2 regions of the Arthrobacter sp. Hb9-2 genome follow, and region 1 is predicted to be linked to the other one. Evidence: predicted binding sites of a transcription regulator. Region 1 holds the regulator's gene; the other holds the start of a gene.
What was found. The regulator Rex, encoded in region 1, represses fermentation and respiration genes when NADH is low (regulators of the CRP and FNR family bind a similar motif). The targets are predictions, from matches to a motif close to CTTGTGAANNNNTTCACAAG.
Positions count from the first base shown of each region.

Region 2: the regulator Rex is predicted to act here: its motif matches at 3,293-3,312, upstream of AC5RV1_RS18635 (glyceraldehyde-3-phosphate dehydrogenase).

Region 1 is NZ_JBNHGJ010000011.1:30,271-37,194, reverse strand. Features, by position in the region: gene AC5RV1_RS08515 (histidine phosphatase family protein) at 1-596, opposite strand, end outside; gene AC5RV1_RS08510 (YceI family protein) at 799-1,347, shown strand; gene AC5RV1_RS08505 (hypothetical protein) at 1,521-1,976, shown strand; gene AC5RV1_RS08500 (hypothetical protein) at 2,140-2,919, shown strand; gene AC5RV1_RS08495 (redox-sensing transcriptional repressor Rex) at 2,973-3,677, opposite strand; gene AC5RV1_RS08490 (glutaredoxin family protein) at 3,782-4,036, opposite strand; gene AC5RV1_RS08485 (HAD family hydrolase) at 4,114-4,932, shown strand; gene AC5RV1_RS08480 (30S ribosomal protein bS22) at 5,038-5,136, opposite strand; gene AC5RV1_RS08475 (helix-turn-helix domain-containing protein) at 5,327-5,539, opposite strand; gene AC5RV1_RS08470 (3-deoxy-7-phosphoheptulonate synthase) at 5,713-6,852, opposite strand.
Region 2 is NZ_JBNHGJ010000041.1:15,079-22,002, forward strand. Features, by position in the region: gene AC5RV1_RS18610 (Nif3-like dinuclear metal center hexameric protein) at 1-538, shown strand, start outside; gene AC5RV1_RS18615 (zinc ribbon domain-containing protein) at 649-1,386, shown strand; gene AC5RV1_RS18620 (YaaA family protein) at 1,466-2,230, opposite strand; RNA gene rnpB (RNase P RNA component class A) at 2,287-2,679, shown strand; gene AC5RV1_RS18630 (TspO/MBR family protein) at 2,724-3,266, shown strand; gene AC5RV1_RS18635 (glyceraldehyde-3-phosphate dehydrogenase) at 3,528-5,006, shown strand; gene AC5RV1_RS18640 (hypothetical protein) at 5,082-5,291, shown strand; gene AC5RV1_RS18645 (HNH endonuclease family protein) at 5,404-6,201, shown strand; gene def (peptide deformylase) at 6,262-6,834, opposite strand.

The sequences.
Region 1 (6,924 bases):
TCGAACATCAGCGACGTGATGGAGGTGAGTGTGCACTCACGCTTTCGCGGGTCGTGCCACAGGGGCTTGCCTTCCGCGCTCAAGCGGGTGGCCCAGATGGGAAGCTGGTGGCTGACCATGATCGCTTCGGGCCCCTCTGTTCCGAAGTCGCCGTCGGCGAGCTCGATAGCGCGGAGGCGTGCCTCCTGTGCCGCTGCCATAACCCTTGCCGCCTGCTGCTTGTACGGCTCGCCCCAGGAGGGCCGGAGGGGGTTGACCAGCCGCGGCCAGTGCTTGGGCCTGCGCAGTTCCGCCTTGCTGACCTTCATGCCCTCGAAGTAGTTTTCCGCCTCGATGATCCGCTCCTCCGTGTGGATGGGCAGATGCAGGGCGTCCGACGTCGGCCGTGCAGTTTCCTGCGCGCGGTCCAGCGGCGAGGCGGCCAGGTACGTGATACGGGCCCCGTTTTCGGAGCGCTGCCGGAAGTGCTCAGCGAGGGTGCGTGCCATCTCCAGCCCAAGCTCGGAGAGGTGGAATTCGGGCAGCCTTCCGTACAAAACGCCGTCAGGATTATGGACCTCGCCGTGGCGGAGCAGGTGGACAGTGGCTTGGGGCATGTTTACCAGTTTCTCAAAGATGGCGTTCGATCCGAAATCTTCTACATCCAGTAGAACTGAAATTTATGAAGAAATGTTCCGGAGTCGGGAACAAAAGATGCATATGCATGTTTATAGTAGATGCAGCAGTTAGTTGAGACTTCAACCGATGAAGGTTCAACAGCAAGACCGTCAACAGGTAACACCCCAAAGGAGCAACATCATGGCACTTCCCGCAGACGTCACCACCGGCACCTGGACCCTCGACAACTCCCACAGCGAGATCGGCTTCACCGTCCGCCACGCAGGCATCAGCAAGGTCCGCGGCCAGTTCAAGGAAGCAGCAGCAACCCTGGAACTGAGCGAGGACGTGGCGGAATCCCGGATCAACGCCACCATCAACACCGCCAGCTTCGACTCGGGCGACGCCAACCGCGACGGCCACGTCAAGGGTGAAGACTTCTTCGACGTGGAGAAGTTCCCCGAGATGTCCTTCGTCTCCAACGGCCTGGTGGCCAAGGGCAACAGCTACGAGCTGACCGGCGACCTGACCATTAAGGGTGTCACCCGCCCGGTCACCCTGGAAACCGAGTTCAATGGTGTGGCCGTGGACCCATTCGGCAACACCCGCGCCGGTGTTTCCGCTGAAACCACCATCAGCCGCAAGGACTTCGGCCTGACCTGGAACGCTGTCCTCGAGACCGGCGGCGTCCTGGTGAGCGACAAGGTTGCCATCAACCTCGAGCTCGCCTTCATCGCTCCCGCAGCCTAGTCATCCTTTCCGCCGGAACCCCGGCACCGGCCTTCGCGCCGGTGCCGGGGTTCTGTCATTGATGGCTTTCGCCGTCCGGCCTGCGCAGTGAAACCGTGGCCCGGTGCGCAGGGGCAGTCCCTGCGCACCGGGCCTCGCCGTGCCGCCGCCGGGGCGGGGCTACAGTGATGGCCATGAGCAACTTTGACAGCACGGGGCCCCGCAACGGATTTGCCGGCATGTTCTCGGTGGCGGGACTTCCCACTGAGGTCAAGGTCTCGTTCTGGATCTGGTTCCTGGGCGGCATCCTCGGCCTCCTGGGCGGACTGCTGGGCATGCTTGCCTCGCTGGTGCTTTTCGCGGCGGCGCCCGCTGCGGCCGCGCTGGTTCTGTTGCTGATGCTGCTGGCGGCGGCCGTGGGAGCCGCGCAGATCGTCTTTGCCCTCAAGATGAAAGAGGGGAAGCAGTGGGCCCGGCTGGCCCTCACAGTCCTGACGGGCGTCACCCTGGTCCTCGCCCTGATCAACCTGGCCATGCGTGTTGGCCAGGGCGGCAACTGGGCGGGCTTCCTGATCAGCCTCGCAGCAACGGTCCTGCTCTGGCTGCCGAACTCGCAGGCATGGTTTGCAGCGCGGGGGAACAAGGGTTAGCAAGGCATCGCAGGGCAACTGCCGAGCAGGGGGCGGAATACCTCCCTGGAATGACCCATCTGCCGCCAGTCCGGGGGTACGGTGGACTTAAGCCATGCTGGGGGTAGGGCACAGGACCGAAACCCGGCAGCCTACCAGAACCCGACATGCCAAAGGACAGCTCATGAGTAATCCTCCCGTCCCGCCTCCCGTGCCCAACGATCCCGAGCAGGGCAACCAGCAGCCGCGCTACGGGGAAAACGCCCCGCAGTACGGACAGAACGCTCCCCAGTACGGCCAGAACCCGCCGCAGTACGGACAGAACGCTCCCCAGTACGGCCAGTCCGGCGCCCCGCAGTACGGGCAAAACACTCCACAGTATGGCCAGAACCCGCCGCAGGCTCCGGGCTTTGGCCAGCAGCCGTACGGTCAGCAGCCTTACGGGCAGTCCCCGTACGCGCAGTACCCTTCGGAGCAGCCGCAGCCCACAGGCAGCAACGGGGTGCCGCAGCTGGTCAACATCTCGTTCTGGCTGCTGATCGCCTCGGCCGCCATCTTCGTCATCTCCATGCTCACCGGGCTCACCCAGCTGGACGACCCGGTATTCCGCCAGACCTTTGAGCAGCAGATGGAGGGCAGCGGAGCGGGCGTCACCTACGAGGACATCAAGGGCGTCATCGCCGGCACCCTGGTGGTCTTCGCCATCCTCGGCGCAGGGCTCTACCTGCTGGTGGCCTTCTTTGTCCGCAAGGGCAAGAACTGGGCGCGCATCCTGGGTACGGTGTTCGCTGCACTGTCCATCTTCAGCCTCTTCGGTCCTCCCAGCATTGGAACCATCGGCACCCTTCTGGGGATCGCCGCCATCGTCCTGCTGTACCTGCCGGCGGCTGCCCCGTACTTCCGGAAGCAGCAGCCCTTCGCCAACCCTTACGGTGGCGGCTTGGGCAACCCCTACGGCCGGTAGGTTTACGCACTTCCCACACCTGCGGGCGTGGGCCCCGGAACCGCCTGAGAAATCTAGGCGGTCTGCCCCGGGGCCTGCGCCCGTTGTGCGTGGTAGGCCAGGATCTGCAGTTCGGTGGCCATGTCCACCTTGCGGAGGTTGACCCCCTCCGGCACCTGGAGCATCACGGGGGCGAAGCTCAGGACGCTGCGGACGCCGGCGGCCACCACGCGGTCGCAGACATCCTGTGCCACGGCCGCCGGCAGCGCCAGCACCACCATGTTCGCTCCGGTCCGGTGCAGCACGGTTTCCAGGTCGGCTACGTCGCTGACGCGCAGCCACCCCACCTCGTTGCCCACCACCATCTGGTCGGCGTCGAAAATGGCCACGACGTCGAACCCGCGGGATTCGAATCCGCCGTAACGTGCCAGGGCCTTGCCAAGGTTGCCTGCGCCGACGATGGCGACCTTCCAGTCGTGCGTCAGTCCGAGTGCCGCCGCGATGTGGCGGCTCAAGTACTGCACCTCGTAGCCAACACCGCGGGTACCGTAGGAGCCCACGTGGGACAGGTCCTTGCGCAGTGTGGCGGAACTGACGCCTGAGGCTTCGGCCAGGGATTCGGAGGAAACGCGCTCCACTCCCTCGGCAAGCAGGGTGTTCAGGGCACGCAGATAGAGCGTCAGCCGGGCCACCGCTGCGGGCGGAATCTGTTTGGCTGGCGTGCCAGTGGTACCCGGAAGATCCGGGACAGCCTGGGGAGTTGAATCCAGCGAAGCCACCAGCCCCTCCCTCGCATCGCGTTGTGACTCCACTCTAGAGCCCTCCGGCCGATGCCAACAAAGCAGCCGGCCACAAAGCACGCGCGGTCACCGGTGCTGCTCCCCTACTCTGCCATGGCCCGCTGAAGCACGCGTTCCAGCCGGATCTCATCGATCTTCCAGAAGTCGCGCTGCACGCCGTCCACCAGCACTACCGGGATTTCCTCGGCATAGCGGTCCCGCAGTTCCGGCTGGTGGTCCACCAGCTCTTCCGTCCACTCAAGGCCCAGCGAGGCAGTAACCCGGCCGACGGCGTCGCGCGCCTCTTCGCACAGGTGGCAGTCAGCTTTGGTGATCAGGACGACGTGCGGTGTTGCCATGACTTAACCGTAGCCCCGTTGACTGTGCCCCGCGACGCCGACAGTGTCCACCGACTGGATTGACTAGACTCGACACCATGCCCGAGGAGAAGTACGTCGCCGTAGTCACCAAGCCGGTTGCGGCGCCGCAACCCGGCGAGGCGGCGTTCTTCGATGTGGACAACACCCTCATGCGCGGCGCCAGCCTCTTCCATGTTGCCCGCAAGATGCACCAGCGCGGAGCCTTCACCATGGGCCAGGCTGCCGGGTTCGCCTGGAAGCAGTTCAAGTTCGTGGCCCGCGGCGAAAACATGGACGACGTCCACGCTGTCCGCGACTCCGCGCTGACCCTGGCCGCAGGCATCACGGTTGACGACGTCAAGGCCCTCGGCGAAGAGGTCTACGACGAGATGATCGCGTCACGGATCTGGCCGGGCGCCAAGGCCTTGGCCGAGCAGCACCTGCGGGTGGGCCGGCGGGTGTGGCTGGTCACTGCGACCCCCATAGAAGTTGCCACTGTGATCTCCACCCGGCTGGGACTCACGGGAGCCCTGGGGACGGTCGGGGAGATCTCGGAAGGCATGTACACCGGCCGCCTGGTGGGAGACATCCTGCACGGCTCCGCGAAAGCTGTGGCTGTCCAGGCAGTGGCGGATGCCGAAGAACTGGACCTGAAGCGCTGCTGGGCCTACAGCGACTCCTTCAATGACATCCCGCTGCTTAGCCTGGTGGGCCATCCGGTGGCCATCAACCCGGACGCCCGCCTCCGCCGCCACGCCCGCGACAACAACTGGCCCGTTTACGACTTCCGGGCAGGCCGCCGCGCAGCCACCTTCGGCCTCAAGGCAGCCACTGCCGGCGGCGCCGTCTACGGACTCTGGAAAGGCTTCGCCCGCATCCGGGGTCCCCGGGCATAACGGGCACCAAGGCATAACGGGCACCAAGGCATAACGGGCAGGGCAAAAACAAAATGCCCGCCACCTCGGAAGGCGACGGGCATTTCCACGCTGTTCGAAGTATCTCTACTTCTTGTTGCGGCGCTGGTGACGGGTCTTGCGAAGCAGCTTGCGGTGCTTCTTCTTGGCCATACGCTTGCGACGCTTCTTAATAACTGAACCCACGAAAGTTCCTTACAAACTAGATGCAGTACCTGTCTGATGGAAAGTGTTCGTGGACAGAGCTACGAACTGAACAACTGACAGATTCTTACAATGACGTAAAACGTTCCTTAACAGGGTACCGCTTATCCGGAGCCGCTTCTGACCGGTCCGGCTGGGACCGGCGAAAACACGGCGAATGCGACGAAACGACTCAGGCGGTTTCGGTGTGGCCGTCCACCACGGCGCCCTTGAGGTACTGCTCAACGGCGGCTTCGGGTACCCGGTAGGAGCGGCCGAACCGCACTGCCGGCATCTCTCCGGAGTGGACCAGCCGGTAGACAGTCATTTTGGAGACGCGCATGACCTGGGCTACTTCTGCCACGGTCAGGAACTTCGCGTTGGAGAAGTTCTGTTCTGCCGACATTTCCCTATTTTCCTTTGCTGACGGATGGACAACAGTGACCCCAGGTACGTGCCAATGCGGTGTTACGATGCTGAGCCATCCACCAACCACCTTCTAGATACTCTAGATGTTCGTGTGGCCAATGTGAAAGTAGTACTGTCCCCCTATTTACTCCGCCACTCCGCAGCGGGCGCCTACCTTCTCCGCTTGCGGGCGGAGGCGGCCAGCTGGTCCAGCACCGAGACCGAAGCGTCCCAGTCCATGCAGGCATCGGTCACGCTCTGCCCGTACACCAGCTCCGACCGGCCGGCCGCGTGCTCGGCAACATCGAGGTTCTGCGCGCCGCCCACCAGGAAGCTTTCCAGCATGACGCCGGCAATTGCCTGCGCGGAAGCGCCGCCGTCCTCGAGCTGCGCGCCGATCTCCAGCGCTACTTCTGCCTGGCGGTGGTGGCTCTTTCCGCTGTTGGCGTGGCTGGCGTCAACGATGAGGCGCGGGTTCAGCTGCTTGCCGGCGAGCTTGGCTGTTGCAGCCTCGACGTCGGCAGCAGAGTAATTGGGCCCTTTGCGTCCGCCACGGAGGATGACGTGCGTGTCAGGGTTTCCCGCCGTGGCCACGAGCGCGGCCCGGCCGTCGCCGTCGATACCAAGGAAAGCCTGGGCCGCCGCGGCAGCACCGCAGGCGTCGATGGCAACCTGGAGGTCGCCGTCGGTCCCGTTTTTGAAGCCGATGGGCATGGAGAGCCCGGAGGCGAGCTGCCGGTGGATCTGGCTCTCGGTGGTGCGGGCCCCGATGGCGCCCCAGGAGATAAGGTCCGCCATGTACTGCGGGCTGATGGGCTCCAGGAATTCGGTGGCGGTGGGGAGGCCGAGCGCGGTGACCTGCTGCAGGAAGTGCCGTGCCGTGCGAAGGCCGGTCACCATGTCGTGGCTGCCGTCCAGGCGGGGATCGTTGATCAGGCCCTTCCAGCCCACCGTGGTGCGGGGCTTTTCGAAGTAGGCCCGCATCACGATCAGCAGGTCCTCCTTGTGCTTCTCGGCCTGGCTGACCAGCCGCCGCGCGTACTCCAGCCCGGCCTTGGGATCATGGATGGAGCACGGCCCCACGATCACCAGCAGGCGGTCATCCACACCGTCCATGATGGCGCGGACTTCGTCACGTCCGCGTTCCACGACGTCCGCCACGCGGGCGTCCAGCGGCAGTTCAGCGATGAGTTCCTGCGGCGTGGGCAGGGCGGTGAATTCGCTGACGCGCAGGTTCGACGTCGATTTCGCTGCAGCTTCACCAAGGGGGCGGGCTGCGGTGGCATTTGCGGGGGCTGTTGCGGTGCTCATGTTCGGGTCCTGTTCCAGATAGGAAGCGGGCCCAGATCAGAACCCGCCGGAGAAACGGCGAAGGGCAGAGAA
Region 2 (6,924 bases), on a different contig from region 1:
GCACACCAACGGTGATTCCGCCGTCGGGGGTGTGTCCGACGTACTCGCCGACGCCCTGGGCCTGCAGGACGTCGCCCCGCTCACTGTGGCAGCCAATGGCCTCCCCGAAGAGGGAATCGGGCGCGTCGGTGACTTGGCGGACGCAATGACCCTGGGTGACTTCGCAGCACGTGTCTTCGGCATATTGCCCTCCGTGGCGGGGGGCGTGCGCGTCTCGGGGGACAAGGACGGCCTGGTGCGGCGGATTGCAGTCTGCGGCGGTGCCGGGGATTCGCTGTTCAATGAGGTGCGCGCCAGCAACGCGGATGTGTATGTCACCGCCGACCTTCGCCACCACCCGGCGTCCGAGGCCCGGGAAGCGGCGCTGAACGGCCGGCCTTACCTGGTGGACGTCTCGCACTTCGCCAGCGAGTGGCTATGGCTGCCGGCAGCCGCCGCAGCGTTGGGCAACGTCCTCGCCGACCAGGGCCACGACGTTGAAATCCAGGTCAGCACCACCAACAGCGATCCGTGGGACTTCATCCTGACTCCGGGCTAAGCCTGGCGTGCGGGTTCGTCGCGAGGCAGGGGAGCAGGGCAGGCGCTAGAGTCTAGGAAGCGCCGTTCAGGTGCCCGGCTCCGGCCGGAAGTAATTAAGCGGAGGTAAAAGTGGCGAAGGCAGCACCGGCGGAACAGTTGAAGTTGCTTGAGCTGCAGGGACTGGACGCCAGGCTGAAGTCGCTCGCCAACCGCCGCCGCTCGCTGGAGAACGATCCCAGGATCAAGGATCTCGAAGCTGCCTTGTCCGTCGCCAATGGTGAGTTGGGCGCCGCGAAGGTGGCCGTCCACGATGCCGAAGCCGAACTGAAGCGCGCCGAGGCGGACGTGGAGCAGGTTGCCTCCCGGATCGAACGGGATGAGGCAAGGCTCAACAGCGGAACCGGGCTGTCCAAGGACCTGGTCGCCTTGCAGAAGGACATCGCTTCCCTGAACAAGCGGCGCTCGGACCTGGAAGACGTGGAACTCGAGGTCATGGAACGGCTCGATACGCTCCGGGCCAGGCAGGCCAAGCAGCAGGGGATCGTGGACGACATCCAGGGATCCTTCGGCAGCATCCGGGAGGAGCTGGACGCAGCCCTCGCCGAAGTTGAGGCAGAAGCCAGTGGGCTCCGGAGCCAGCGTGCAGAGTTTGCCGCCGCCCTCGACGCCGGAATGCTGGCCGTGTACGAAAAGACCCTGGCGAAGCGCGGGGTGGGCGCCGCGAGGCTGTTCCACGGAACGTCCGAGGCGTCGGGAATGAAGTTGAGCCCCGGCGACCTCGCCGAGATCAAGGCTGCGTCCGCGGACGACATCGTGTTTTGCCCGGACTCCGGCGCCATCCTGGTGCGCTCGGAGGAGTGGGCGTGACCTAACTGGGTAGCGTTAAGTGTCGTTTTGACGGGTCTTAGCGACACTTAGCGCTACTTGGTTGGGGGCTGGCGGGAAATCAGCCCGGCAGGATGATGTTCAGCGCGTGTGGCTTCCGTGCCGAACCCTCCACGAGTTCGGCCTCCCACTTTTCGCGGCTGGCCTTCAGCAGCTGCTCGGGCGACTCCGGTGTCTTTCCCCTCCGGGCCAGGAGATGCCGTGCCAGCTCACCGCGGGTGTGCTTTGCAAAGTGGCTGACGACCTTCCGGACGCCGTTGACTTCGGTGAAGACGTTGACGGTAACTGTTTGGGTGGCCGGCGGAGCCCACGCTGCCGCGTAGGTGCTGGACCGGCAGTCCACCAGCAGGTGCCCTGAAACGGCCCCGGCCAGCGCATCGGCGAGTTGCGGTTTCCAGAATGAGGCGAGGCGTCCGACGTCGGGCAGCGCCGTTCCCATGGATAGCCGGTAGGCAGGCACATTGTCGCCGAAGCGGATGGCGCCCCAGAGCGCCGAAATGACGAGTACCGACTCGTCCGCCTTGCGGCGTTGGCCGGCAGTAAGTGTTTTGTAGCCCAGTGCGTCGTACAGCACACCTGAGTAAATCTGGTGCGCCGGAGCCGCCGGTTCAGCATGCAGCCGGGTGTTGCGTTCGACGTCGTCCTTCAGCGATGCCCCGACCCCCAGCAAGGCGAGGGCGTCCTCGTGCGCGCTCACCGTCCCCAGCGCGTCCAGCACCTTGGCACGGTAGGAATTCAGCTGCGGGAAGCTCAGGGCGGGCCAGTCGACGGCGGATCCACGGACCGCGGGTGTCTTGCCTTCAGAGGGGGGAAGCAGAATCAGCACCGTCCGATCCTACCGGCGGCGGGAAAGCGGCACGGCGCCGGTAGACTGGATCTGGATGGGTTGACCAGGCGGCCGCGCGTCACGCAAGTGGCTCGAGGAACGTCCGGGCTCCGCAGAGCAGGGTGGTGGGTAACGCCCACTCGGGGTAACCCGCAGGCCAGTGCCACAGAAAACAGACCGCCTGGGTCGCGCCGGTTTTGAAAGCGGCACGAAACAGGTAAGGGTGAAACGGTGGTGTAAGAGACCACCAGCTTCCCGGGTGACCGGGAAGGCTAGGTAAACCCCACCCGGAGCAAGGCCAGACAGGGCACGTTTGAGGGCTGCTCGCCCGAGTGTCCGGGTAGGCCGCTGGAGGGCGCCGGCAACGGCGTTCGTAGATGGATGGCCGCTACTCCCGCACCGGCAACGGGGCGGGAGCACAGAACCCGGCGTATCGGTCAACCCATCCACTCAACCGGTTTGACCTTGGAAGCTCTGTTGGGGATGCTAAACCGTGCCCTCTAATACTGATGGACAACCCGGGACGGGAACGGCCCCGCCGCCGGTCCGTTCCCCGGGCAGGCAAGTTGTTGCGCTGCTTGGCTTCCTTGCCCTTTCGTATGCCGTCTGCATGCTCGCCTCCATCCCGATCATCCTCAATTCCAACGGCTGGTTTGCGGACTCGGTCAAGGCCCCCTGGATGCCGGCGGGATGGATGTTCCGCGCCGCCTGGCTTTCGCTGTATGCCGGAATCGCCGTGGCCGCCTGGCTGGTCTGGCGGAGGGGAGCCCTGGTCCGGCCGGTCGCACGCTTGTATGGTCTGCAACTGTTGCTCAACCTGGCCTGGCCCATAATCTTCTTTGGCATGTACCCCATGCTCGGCGCAGCGGCTTTATGGATCGCCCTCGCGGTGATCGGCGCATTGGCTGTTGTCCTGGTCCTCCTCATCCTGCGGTTCGGGCCCGTCAGCACGGCGGCCGGGCTGCTGGTTTTGCCCTACTTCTCCTGGGTGGTTTTCTCCGCGAGCCTCAACCTCTACTCCGCCATCCACAACTGAAGCCCTACCAGAGCGGCCGGAATCCTGGTGTGAGTGATTTCACGCGGCTCGAGCCACCCCCGGGCAGTCCGCCAAATTAGAATGGATAGCGGACGCAGGAGTTCTTCCGCCGGAATTGCGTTCGCACCCGGCGGTTTTCTTTTGCACACGATCCAGGCACCTGGGGGACAAACCCCGCAGGTGCCGGTGCCCCTGGACATCATCAGGTGGCCGACATCCGTGTACGAGGACGTACGCGGCTGAACCGAGGAAGGTATTTCTGTGAGCCAGACGTCTGATTCTTGTCTTGATACGTGGATGGGCCGGGAGGCCCTCGCCGAGGCCATGATTCCGGTTATCGGCCGGCTGTACCGCGAAAACAATGTGGTGACCAGCATCCACGGCCGGAGCCTGATCAACAAGTCCACCATGAACATCCTCAAGGCGCACCGCTTCGCGCGCAGGATGAGCAAGGATGAGCTGCTGCTGGAGGAGACCGCTCCGCTCCTGAACACCCTGGCGGGGCTGGAGCTCGGTGCGGCCGCGATCGACATCGCCCGGCTGAACCAGAAGTTCAAGGAAGAGGGCGGCGACGCCACCCTGGAGGAGTTCCTCCGCGAGGAACTCGCCGAGATCGTGGGCAAGCGCGGCGGCGACGACCGCACCAGCACCGACGTCGTGCTGTACGGCTTTGGCCGCATCGGCCGGCTCCTGGCCCGCCTCCTGATCGAAAAGGCAGGTGGCGGCCACGGCCTGCGGCTGCGCGCCATCGTTGTCCGCAGGGGCTCCGATAACGACCTGTCCAAGCGCGCCAGCCTGCTGCGCCGCGACTCGGTGCACGGCTCCTTCGAGGGCACCATCCGCGTTGACGAGGCAGCCAACACCATCACCGCCAACGGTGTCCAGGTGCAGGTTATTTACTCGGACAACCCCGCCACCATCGACTACACCGCCTACGGCATCAACAACGCGCTGGTGGTGGACAACACCGGCCGCTGGCGCGACGCCGAAGGCCTGTCCCAGCACCTGCAGAGCAAGGGTGTGGCACGGGTGCTGCTGACCGCCCCGGGCAAGGGCGAGCTAAAGAACATCGTGCACGGCATCAACCACCGCAGCATCGAGGACACCGACCAGATCGTGTCCGCGGCCTCCTGCACCACCAACGCCATCACACCCGTCCTGAAGGCCATCAACGACAAGTTCGGGGTAGTCCACGGCCATGTCGAGACGGTCCACTCGTTCACGAACGACCAGAACCTGATTGACAACTTCCACAAGGGCGACCGCCGCGGCCGTTCGGCAGCGCTGAACATGGTGATCACCGAAACGGGAGCAGCCAAAGCAGTGGCAAAGGCCCTGCCCGAACTTCTGGGCAAGCTCACCGGCAGCTCCATCCGCGTCCCCACCCCGGACGTCTCCCTGGCCATCCTGAACCTGAGCCTGGAAAACGGGACCACCAAGGATGAGGTCAACGAGTACCTGCGGGAGATGTCCCTGCACTCGGACCTGCGCAAGCAGATCGACTACATCGATTCCCCCGAGGTGGTTTCCACGGACTTCGTCGGTTCCCGCCGTGCAGGCATCGTTGACGGACTCGCCACGATCTCGAACGAAAAGAACCTGGTGCTCTACGTCTGGTACGACAACGAGTTCGGTTACAGCTGCCAGGTTGTCCGCGTCATGGAGGAGATGGCCGGTGTGAACCCGCCATCCTTCCCCGCCAAGGAATCGGCCGCAGCCCTGGCCGCAATTTCCGTCTGATCCAGCCCTCCGGGCAATCTCGATTTCCCGGCTGATTCGCTGGAATCAGCCGGGAAACGGGACCACACTTGTGCCATGGATAAAGATTCGACGCTCCAGCATGAAACTACCCTGGAACACGCACTCGATGTGGCAAAGGCCAATCACAAAGAGGCCGTCCGCCTGCTTGAAGGCGCCCGCGCCGGCCACGCAGCGGGCGACGTCAGCGAGGACCGGGTGCGGCAGCTTGAGGGACTCCTGGCCATCGCCGAGGAGGACCTTCGACGGGTGATGCGGGAGCAGTAGCTCCATCAGTCTGACCCTCACCCGCCCTCCACAGTGTGGATATCGGCAGGGATGATGCTCGGCTGTCCTACGCTCTTCTGGTGCATCAACAAACCGGAAGGGCAGGAACCCCATGACCGTGAGCTGGTCCGCCTACCGCCGTGCCCGGCGCCGTTCCCGGCAGGCGTGGGGAGTGCTCGCAGTTGCTGCCGTCTCGGCGCTGGGGGCTTTGTTCTGGTTCTTCACCGCTGGCCAGTTTGCCGTAACGGAGCCCGCCGCTTCCGGGCCCACAGAAGCTCCCGTCTTTGACCCCGGCTGGATGAAGCCGGTTGTGCCGGTCCATCCGGTGCCCCCGGGAACAGCCCTCTCGGTACTGGACGGACTTGTCGTGAAGGGACGCGCGGGGAAGGACAACTACAGCAGGGAGGCGTTCGGCCAGGCCTGGCAGGATGTTGACCGCAACGGCTGCGATACCCGCAACGACATCCTGCGGCGTGACCTTACGGACGTGGTCTTCATGGAAGGGTCCACGTGCCGCGTGGCCGCCGGGACCATCCATGAACCCTACCTCGGACGGTTTGTGGACTTCCGCCGGGGCTCAGAAAGCAGCCGGGCAGTCCAAATAGACCATGTCGTTGCCCTGGGTGACGCATGGCAGAAGGGCGCGCAACAGCTGACGGCAGGGGAGCGGCAGAGCCTCGCCAACGATCCCCTGAACCTCATCGCAGCGGACGGACCGGCCAACCAGCAGAAGAGTGCCGGCGATGCCGCCACCTGGCTCCCCAGGAACAAGTCGATCCGCTGCCACTATGTAGCCCGCCAGATCTCCGTCAAGGCTGCTTACGGGCTCTGGGTCACGGAGGCAGAAAAGGACGCCATGAAGCGGGTTCTAGGGTCCTGCCCGGACCAGCAGACCGTTTCAGCCCGCTGATCCCTGAACCCGGGCGATCCTGGCGCGTCGAGGCAGCCGGCCATCGTCCCGCTGTCGGGCCTAATGGCCGAAGGGGTCCGGGTCCACGCCGGGCATCCAGGTCAGTCCGGGAACGCCCCACCCGTTTTTCTTGGCCTGCTTCATGGCCTTGCGGGCGTAGCGGTCCATCAGGCGGTTGACGTAGAGCTTGCCGTCAAGGTGGTCGTACTCATGCTGCATCACTCGGGCGAACCAGCCGGTCGCCTCGAACTTGACCGGCTGCCCAAAGCCGTCAAAGCCCTCCACGCGAGCCCACTCGGCGCGCTTCAGCGGGTACTGCCCGCTGGGGAAGGACAGGCAGCCTTCCTCTTCCTCGTCGGGGTCGGGGACAGCCCCGGAAATTTTGGACAGGGTGAGGACCGGGTTTACCAGCACGCCGGTGGGGGGAGCGCCGTCGTCGTTGGCGAATTTGTACACGAAGATCCTCTTGCCCACCCCAACCTGCGGGGCCGCAAGGCCCACGCCGTTGGCTGCATCGTTCGTTTCGAACATGTCCGCGATGAGGGACCGCAGTTCGTCGTCGAAAACTTCCACTTCGGTTGCCCTGCGGTGCAGCACGGGCTCTCCCCAAATGGTGATTGGCAGAACAGTCATCCCTCGGTCCTTCGGCGGTATCTTGTGCAAAAGAAAGGAGGCTGCACCGGATATCCGGTGCAGCCTCCTTTGTGGACGGCTGTAATACCA